Regions from separate parts of the Bradyrhizobium sp. 40 genome, predicted to be linked through region 4. Evidence: predicted binding sites of a transcription regulator. Region 4 holds the regulator's gene; each other region holds the start of a gene.

Region 1 (2,201 bases), 3.2 Mb from region 4:
CTTCCTTCAGCCCGTCCATCTCGTTGAGCAGCTTGTTCAGCATGGATTCCTCACACGGCCCCATGTCATCGCGGTCGCGGGCGATGAGATCGACATCCTCGATCACCACCATCGACGGCTGGAGCAGGCGTGCCAGGCTCATATAGGCGCCGAGCAGACCGATCTGCTCGGCCGTGATGATCAACGTCGTATGCCCGGGCAAATGCGTTGCGAGATAGCGGATCGTGTGGGTCTTGCCGGTGCCCGGCGGCCCGTACAGCAAGATGCCTTTGCGTTTCGATTGACCCAGCCGGCGCAATTGGTCTCGGGTGTTGACGAAGGTCAGAACGTTGCGATCGAGCAGCCGCAGGCTCTGCTCCGGCAGAATCACCTCGTCGCGCGCGACCTGCGGCAAGCGATGCACCGTGATGCCGCGCGAGCGACCGCGATAGTCGGAGTCGGCATCGAGCGACAGGATCTTGCCGCGATAGGTCCGCGCAGTCTGTACGGCTTCTTCCAATTCATTGAAGCATCGCTGGACGAGAGCCGCGCCTGCGGAACCTGAAGGCACCAGGATCTCGATCCGAATTCCGGGCTCGCGACTGTATTCGCGGTGTGCGCAGAGCAAAACCGCATAGCGGAGATGATCCTGCTCACACAGCCATAGTCCGTTATCCAGACACTTGACCGGGCTCTTCTCGCCTACATCGACGTCGGAATATTGCAGCGGGGCAATCGCGATCGCATAGCGGCCCTCCTTGAGCAGTCGTGGGATCGACAGCGTTTCGTAGCGCTGCTCCTCGTTTAGTCCCACCAGCCGGATGGCCTTGCCGAAGAGCCGGTCGACCGCGGCTTGAAGATCGACCCGCATGTGGCCGGGAAATTGGCGGATCGTGGTCACGAGTTTGCTGCGCGCGGTGCTGGCAAGGTGCCAATCGAGAACGTCGCAAGCAAAGTCGAAATCTTCCTCTTGTTCGTTCGAGGGTTCATCCGCCGCACGCATGCAGTCGCTGCACAGCCAGACCGTTCGGTCGCCGATACGAACGTCGGTCTGTCCCTCAGGCTTGCCACAGAGTTCGCAAGGAGTCTTGACCGCCTCTAGCGTGACCTGCAGTTGGTGGCCGGCCAATTCGATGGATTGTTGCGCAGATTTGAAAAGGGCTTCGGCAACCGATTGCGGGTAAGGCCCGCAAACCGCTTTTTCCTTCTGCTCGATCTGGGTGATGAGCGCGGTCGCTTCACGGTCTGATTTGCCGAAAACCTGCCGAAGCAGATCCATCACGAATTGGTCCGGCGTATCATCGTCATTATGAGCTGGGTCGGCTGGTTCTCGCCACGCATACTGTTCATCACGAACGGTCTCCGGGACAATCTATGATTGAATAGAACGAATAGAGAACACAAAAAGAAGCAAACGTCAAGCTGGGCGGCGGCGAGTAATTGCGATTGGTGGGTGAGGTTCTGGTGCGCCGGTGCGGCCCTGTTGCTCGACGATGCCGCGGCACATCGATCCAGCTGCCGTCCTTTGACATCCCGGGCCGCCTCGACTATATATTTCGCATGCGAAATAAAGCGGCCGGCTCGGGGCATCATCGGCTGATCTACCTGTTGAGCGTGGCCCAACGCCGCGTGCAGCGCTGGATGGCGGGGCAGCCTTCGAGCGAGGTCACGCCGGCGCAGGCAGGACTCCTGTTCATCCTCGGCAAGCAGGACGGCGTCCTGATGGGCGAGGCCGGCGCGGCGCTCGACATGGGGCCGGCCGGCATCTCGGGGCTGGTCGACCGTACGGCGGCGGCTAAACTGGTCGAGCGGCGCGCGGATCACGAGGATGGTCGCGCCTGGCGCGTCTGGCTGACGCCGAAGGGGCGAACGGCGCTGGCGCAGGCGAAGGCCAGCGCAGCAAAGGTCAATGCGGCATTGACGGAAGGATTTACCGGCGCGGAGATCGACGTCGTCGCGCGCTGGCTGACGAGCATTCAGGATAAATTCCCAAGAGGAGCGAACGAATGACTGACCAAGTCCGGATCGAGAACAACGGCGGAATTCTCACGCTCACGCTGGCGCGCCCCGACAAGAAGAACGCGCTGACGGATGCGATGTACGGCATACTTGCCGACGCCATCGAATCCGCCGAGTCGGATGCGTCGGCCCGCGTGATCCTGATCCGCGGCGAAGGCGACATGTTCACTGCCGGCAACGACGTCGGCGAATTCGCCGCGGTC
Region 2 (2,201 bases), 360 kb from region 4:
CCTAACGCATCCGACACCCATTCTATCGCATCCGCGCAACTGTTCCTTAATGGGTTTCTCGCCTAAATTGCACTATTCTGGAATGAACGTGGCGAGGCTTGGTGCGAATCTTCGCGGGTGTACAGGCGATGCGCGGCGTCGCTGCGCTGTCGGTGGTCTGCGGACACGCGATCAGTGCGCGACCCGACATGGTCGGGCCGGAGCTTGCCGAGGGTGCGCTGACGATACTTGCGAGCGGCGTCGACATCTTTTTCGCGATCTCCGGCTTCATCATCGCGACCACCGCGACGGCACAACACAACCCGCTGGATTTCGCTTTCAGACGGGCCCTCAGAATTTTCCCGCTCTATTGGCTGGTGTTGCTGGCGGCGTTTGTCAGCTCCTCCTGGATCGCGCTGGCGCCGGGCGACCGCCCCGCTCTCGATCTCGGAACCATCTTCGCATGGACCTATCCGAACTGGTACCTTGGCCCAGCCTGGTCGCTGGCTTTCGAACTGCACTTCTACGTCGCCGTCGCCATCGTCCTGGCGATCAAGCCGGACCGGCTGTTCGAGATCTTGTTCGCTGGATTCGCCCTGGTCATTCTTGCTCTCGTCTTCGGCCTGGAGGCCGGGATCTACTTTCATCCGCTGGTGCTGGAATTCGGTGCCGGCGTTGTCATCGCCTATCTCCAGAGAAGCGGACGATTGCGCTTTTCGCGCCACTTCCCCGCCGTTTCCGCGGGCCTGTTCGTGGCCGGGTGGTACTGGATTTTCGTACGCGGCGCGGCCGACCCGCAATTCGCGCGCGTCCTGACCTATGGCCTCGGCGCGGGATTGCTGATCCATACCGTGGTCGCTGTCGAGATCGAGGGGCGATCCTTCTCACCGGTCCTGCAATGGCTCGGCAAGATCTCGTACGCGTTGTATATCGTCCATTATCTGGTGGTGAAATGGATCGCCAGCTTCGACGGACTGTGGCTTCTGTCGACCGTCGGGACAACCATCGCGGGCATCCTGCTCTCCATCGGTCTCGCCGCCGCTTTGCACGTCGCCGTTGAGGCACCGATCCTCGATTGGGGGCGCAAGCTAAGTCTGATGCGCAGACGCCGATCGCTGCCGGCCGTTCCGTGATCATCTCCCGACGCTGATCCGGGCAAAGTGCGCCCCTGGCTGCGTCAGGGGCTGGCCATGAACAAATAAGGAACAAAAAGCATCAGTCGGCATTGAGCCTGAAAAGGAGAGATCGCCGTGACTGACAACAAGATGGCTGGCAACACCGCAGGCAACACCCAAAAGGATCCGAAGGATTGGGTCTCCGGGGACGACCCGATGACCGGCGCCCAGGAATCCTACCTCAAGACCCTCGCCGAGCAGGCCCACAAGCCCCTCCCCAAGGAGGATCTGACCAAGGCAGAGGCGTCAGAGCTGATCGACACGATGCGGCAGAAGGCCGGGCTCGAGAAGTAAACGGCGCTGCATTTCGAAACACGAGAGATGGGCGGCGGCTGACAGGGAGGCCGCCCATCGCCGCCCTCTCACGAAGCGCCAATTCACCCCCATCATCGCTGGCGAGCGCGGGCCCTCTGCGGCAGGTCGCCGCCAGACAGCTAATCGCTTTCGACGACCCTCACAGCCAGCTCAGCGACCGCACGCCGGCCGGCCGCGACGAGGCCGTCGATCTCGCGTGTCTCGTGCTTGGCGCAGTGGATGATCCGTTCGGCGACATACCGGCGCGCGGTGTAGGCTTCCATCACCTCAGGCATCATCTCGCTGACGCGCTCCAGCGCCCTGTCCATGTGCGACAGCGTTCGTTCGTTGAACTCCTCCAGAAGCAACATCACCTGTCCTCAAACTCATAATGAATACGGCTAGTCGTGTTGGCGGGCGGACGCCGATCGAGGCATGCACGCTCCGTCCCGCGAGACGGGAGAGCCTGACTCCACCGATGATCTGAAGTGCCGCCAATACTGGAAAATTGCAGGCGTTCGGCCAACGCGGCATTCACAAACGTTAAGCGTGATGCGTTTCGTTGGCACCTGCGGCGTCAGTGCACTATCCCGTAAGGTAGCCGTCGGTGCTCGCGAACAGCACCGCAATCACGCAGTTAACTGCGTGTCACCGTAATGCGTAATTCCCGACGCATAGGCCAAGATCTGACCCCACGGTCATTGCCAGATCACTTCGGCAGACCGCGAATTGCCAGCTTGACGACTGTAAGGA
Region 3 (2,201 bases), 1.6 Mb from region 4:
GGTGATGTCGAGGAACAGCCCGTGCGGCGGATCGAGTGCCACCAGCGGCGTGAAACGATCGCACCAGTCGGCGATGTCGCCGATCGTCTTGGCATCGGCCACGGCATCGGCGTCGAACACCTTTAAATCAGGACACATCGCCCGAGCATTGGCCAAGGGCTGGCCGATATGCAGACCGAGGCGCTCGGCCGCCTCGTCCAGCGCATGGATCACCAGCGCGTTGCTGTCCTTGGCAACGACGATGCTGGGCGCATTATTTTCATGCAGTCCGACGTTGCCGAAGAACCGCTGGATCCGATCGATGGGCAGGCGCGGCAGCCACAGGCTGAGGATACGCCGACGATTCAGAGAACTGGCACTCATCACATTTCCATTCCATGATCCACCGCCCGCACGGGCCATGACGATTGCGCAGGAGCTCGGCATCGAAGCGCGGCGCCCCCCAAGCGCTCCACATGGCGCCCGGCGGCGAATGCGCCGCGCGCAGCATCCATCTGGTCTCGGCGGTTGAGGGTAAAGGTTGCGCGGCCATCCGCAGCAACAGGCCGGTGACACCGGAAGATTGCGCAGCCAGCGTCAGCTTGCGGCTCGCCACCAGATCGAACTGCCTCGTCTCGCCCCAGAGCTCGAGCACGACGGCGCCCAGCGCGTCGCAGGCGAGCGCATCGGCCGACGTCCGCAGCGCACTCTCCACATCGGCGGCGCGCACCATCACCATGCGGCGCGGATCGAGACCGATCTCGGTGAGCCCGCTCATCGACAGCGCACCGGTTTCAATTTCTGAAAAATCCTGCCGCACCCACAGCAGCGGTTTTCGCGCCGTCACGCGCCCCGCAAGTCCGGTGACAAAGCCCGTCGCGGCCGCGCCCTGACGTCCCTCGCAAAATACCTCGTGGATTGCCGCGCGCGCGAGCCCGCCCTTTAGCGCGTTGTCGGCCTCGCGATGGCCGAGCGCGACACGGTCGCGATGATGCACGACCTCCGCCGTCTCGATGCGCTCGATCTGACCGCGCAAGGCTGCAAGCGCGCTGATGCGTGCGCCGCTCATGGTCGCCGCTCCTTGAAGGGGTGATTGCCGTGGCTCCTCAAAAAGAGAACCAACGGCTGGCTCAATTGTTCATGGTATGTTCTAATATAAAGCTAACGGCGCCTGGAGAGTCAATCGAATTGGCACTCTTCGGGATTCATGAGCTGAATCAAAGGGATTCCAATATGGACGTGCAACGCAAGCTGGAAATCCTGGCGGACGCCGCCAAGTACGACGCGTCCTGCGCCTCCAGCGGCACCGAGAGGCGGGATTCCAGCGACGGCAAGGGCATGGGATCGACCGCGCCCGGCATGGGCATTTGCCATTCCTACGCGCCGGACGGCCGCTGCATCTCGCTGCTCAAGGTGCTGCTGACCAACGCCTGCAATTACGACTGCCTCTATTGCGTCAACCGGGCCTCCTCCAACGTGCCGCGTGCCCGCTTCACCATCGACGAAATCGTCAAGCTGACGCTCGACTTCTACCGGCGCAATTACATCGAAGGACTGTTTCTCTCCTCCGGCATCATCCGCAACCCCGACTACACCATGGAGCAGGTGGTAAGCGTCGCGCGCAAACTGCGCGAGGAGCATCACTTCCGTGGCTACATCCATCTCAAAACGATCCCCGAGGCCGACGATGCATTGATCTCCGAGGCCGGCAAATATGCCGACCGTCTCTCCATCAACATCGAGATGCCGCAGGAGACGAGCCTGCAGCAATTCGCGCCCGAGAAGGACGTGCGCGCGATCCGCCGCACCATGGGCCGGCTGCGGCTGAAGCTGGACGAGGCCGAGGAAAGCCGCAACGCGAACACGAAAGCCAAGCCGCAGCGCTTCGCGCCGGCCGGCCAAAGCACGCAGATGATCGTCGGCGCCGACGCGGCCTCCGACCACACCATCCTCCACACCAGCGCCAATCTCTACGGTTCATACAGGCTGAGGCGCGTCTACTATTCCGCGTTCAGCCCGATCCCCGATGCCAGCCGCGCGCTGCCTCTGCGCGCGCCGCCCTTGCTGCGCGAGCACCGACTCTACCAGGCCGACTGGCTGATGCGGTTCTACGGTTTTGACGTCGGCGAGATCGTCGACGACAGTGCGATGCTGCCGCTCGACATCGATCCAAAACTCGCCTGGGCATTACGCCACCGCGACCGCTTCCCGCTCGACGTCAA
Region 4 (2,201 bases):
CTTCACCGGCGGCGTCGTTCCCGGTGGCGCGGACGCCGTCGTGATCCAGGAGGACACCGTCGCCGCCGGCAAGCGTATCACGATCAAGGAAGCCGCGATCGCCGGTCGGCACATTCGCCCCGCCGGCGTCGATTTCCGCGAGGACGACGTGCTCCTGCGCAAGGGAAGCCGTCTCACCGAGCGCGACCTCGCGCTCGCCGCCGGGATGAATCATCCGCACCTTGCCGTTTGCGGGCGTCCGAAGGTCGCGATTCTCGCCACCGGCGACGAGTTGGTGATGCCGGGCAGCACGCCCGGCCACGGCCAGATCGTCTATTCCAACGGCTACGCCCTGCACGCGCTCGCCCGCAGCGAAGGCGCCGAGACCATCGACCTCGGTATTGCCGCCGACACGCTGGAGGCCACCACCGCCGGCATCCGCCGCGCCCGTGAGAGCGGCGCCGACATCCTGATCACGACCGGAGGCGCATCGGTCGGCGACCACGATCTGGTCCAGCAGGCACTGCGGGACGAAGGCATCGCGATGGCGTTCTGGAAGATCGCGATGCGGCCAGGCAAGCCGATGATGCACGGGCGGCTCGGCGCAATGGGCGTGATCGGTCTGCCGGGCAATCCCGTGTCGTCCTACGTGTGCGCTTTCCTGTTCATGGTGCCGCTGATTCGTGCCCTGTCGGGCCGTTCAGTGATTCACCATCGCCGTGAGCGCGCCGTGCTCGGCCGCGATGTCAGCGCCAACGACCAGCGCGAGGACTATCTGCGCGCGCATCTGGAGGAGCGTGACGATGGCACACGCGTCGTTCTTCCCGTCAATCATCAGGACTCTTCGCTGCTTGCGAATCTCGCTGCAGCGCAGGTACTTCTCGTGCGCGCACCGTTCGCGCCGAAGGCCGAAGCCGGCACGGCTTGCGAAGTGTTGCGGCTCCCTGTTTGAGCGCCCCGGCAATGCGCGTTCCGCCAACTTTGCTCTGTTCACGGTAAATTAAGCAGTTGCGGAACATGTATCGAACATATAGTGTCCGTTCATGATTTGTTTCGAGCATGTAGCGGCATATTGCCGAATTCAGCGTCTCGGAATCGGACGACATCAACCGGGGGACTTTGGTCGAGATGTTAACGCGCAAACAATACGAGCTTCTGCGGTTCATCAGTGAACGTCTGAAGGAAAGCGGCGTACCGCCCTCCTTCGACGAGATGAAGGATGCGCTCGACCTGCGCTCGAAGTCGGGCATCCATCGCCTGATCACGGCGCTCGAGGAGCGTGGCTTCATCCGACGCCTGCCCAACCGCGCTCGTGCGATTGAAGTCATCAAGCTGCCGGAGCTCCAGGCAGCCGCCGGCAGCCGCCGCGGCTTCACGCCGAGCGTCATCGAGGGCAATCTCGGTAAGGTGCGTGCGAGCTCCAGCCTGCCCGCGGACGAGGGCGAACGTCCCGTCGCGGTGCCGGTGATGGGTCGCATCGCGGCCGGCACGCCGATCGAGGCGTTGCAGACCCGCAGCCATACTATCAGCGTACCGCCTGACATGCTCGGCTCGGGCGAGCATTACGCGCTCGAAGTGCGCGGTGATTCCATGGTCGAGGCCGGCATCCTTGACGGCGACATGGCGCTGATTCAGCGCAACGAGAGCGCCGATACCGGCGACATCGTGGTGGCGCTGATCGACGACGAGGAAGCGACGCTGAAGCGCTTCCGCCGTCGCGGCGCCTCGATCGCGCTCGAGCCCGCCAACGCGGCCTATGAGGTCCGCATCCTGCCGCCCAACCGGGTGAAGATTCAGGGCAAGCTGATCGGGCTTTACCGGAAGTACTGATACCGGGAGTACTTGATACCGGAAGTGCTTGGCGCCGCGCGCGCTTCCGATCGGCATCGCCGGTCAGGGATTGGAGCGGATCATCGTCCGCTCCGGCTGGGTAGTCTTTCTGGTTCTGCACAGACTATCCGGCCCCTCCTTCGGCGCTGGCTCCTCGCGACGCCCACGAAGCGGAACTGGTTCGCGGCGCAAGTGTTCGAGGAAACAGCGGCCAGCGATCAAGCTCGACCGTTGCAGTCAAGCCGGCGATATTCGCGCACGCGCCTCCCGAATGCATCGCAACTCGCTTTGTTCCTATTGAATTCGGGAAAGATAATGTGATCGCGGCTCGCGGAAACCAGCCGCAGATTTGCCCACAACCAAGCAGAGCGTTAATGCATCAACTCTGATAG

Evidence for each region. Region 4 encodes LexA, which represses DNA repair genes until DNA is damaged. Its sites were predicted from a motif close to TGTTCNNNNTGTGTTCNG; they were not measured.
Region 1: a site for LexA is predicted at 1,363-1,380, ahead of IVB40_RS32590 (ATP-dependent Clp protease adaptor ClpS). Genes of this name have one in related genera too.
Region 2: a site for LexA is predicted at 1,170-1,187, ahead of IVB40_RS19015 (DUF3072 domain-containing protein). Genes of this name have one in related genera too.
Region 3: a site for LexA is predicted at 1,115-1,132, ahead of IVB40_RS25020 (DNA repair protein). Genes of this name have one in related genera too.

What each region holds. Positions count from the first base shown of each region.
Region 1 is NZ_CP064688.1:6,792,532-6,794,732, reverse strand. It holds gene IVB40_RS32590 (ATP-dependent Clp protease adaptor ClpS) at 1-1,258, opposite strand, end outside; gene IVB40_RS32585 (MarR family winged helix-turn-helix transcriptional regulator) at 1,540-1,989, shown strand; gene IVB40_RS32580 (enoyl-CoA hydratase) at 1,986-2,201, shown strand, end outside.
Region 2 is NZ_CP064688.1:3,906,330-3,908,530, forward strand. It holds gene IVB40_RS19010 (acyltransferase) at 102-1,112, shown strand; gene IVB40_RS19015 (DUF3072 domain-containing protein) at 1,245-1,448, shown strand; gene IVB40_RS19020 (hypothetical protein) at 1,589-1,819, opposite strand; gene IVB40_RS19025 (hypothetical protein) at 2,158-2,201, opposite strand, start outside.
Region 3 is NZ_CP064688.1:5,176,800-5,179,000, forward strand. It holds gene IVB40_RS25015 (DNA polymerase Y family protein) at 1-363, opposite strand, end outside; gene IVB40_RS25020 (DNA repair protein) at 260-1,048, opposite strand; gene IVB40_RS25025 (putative DNA modification/repair radical SAM protein) at 1,213-2,201, shown strand, end outside.
Region 4 is NZ_CP064688.1:3,543,284-3,545,484, reverse strand. It holds gene glp (gephyrin-like molybdotransferase Glp) at 1-931, shown strand, start outside; gene lexA (transcriptional repressor LexA) at 1,108-1,809, shown strand.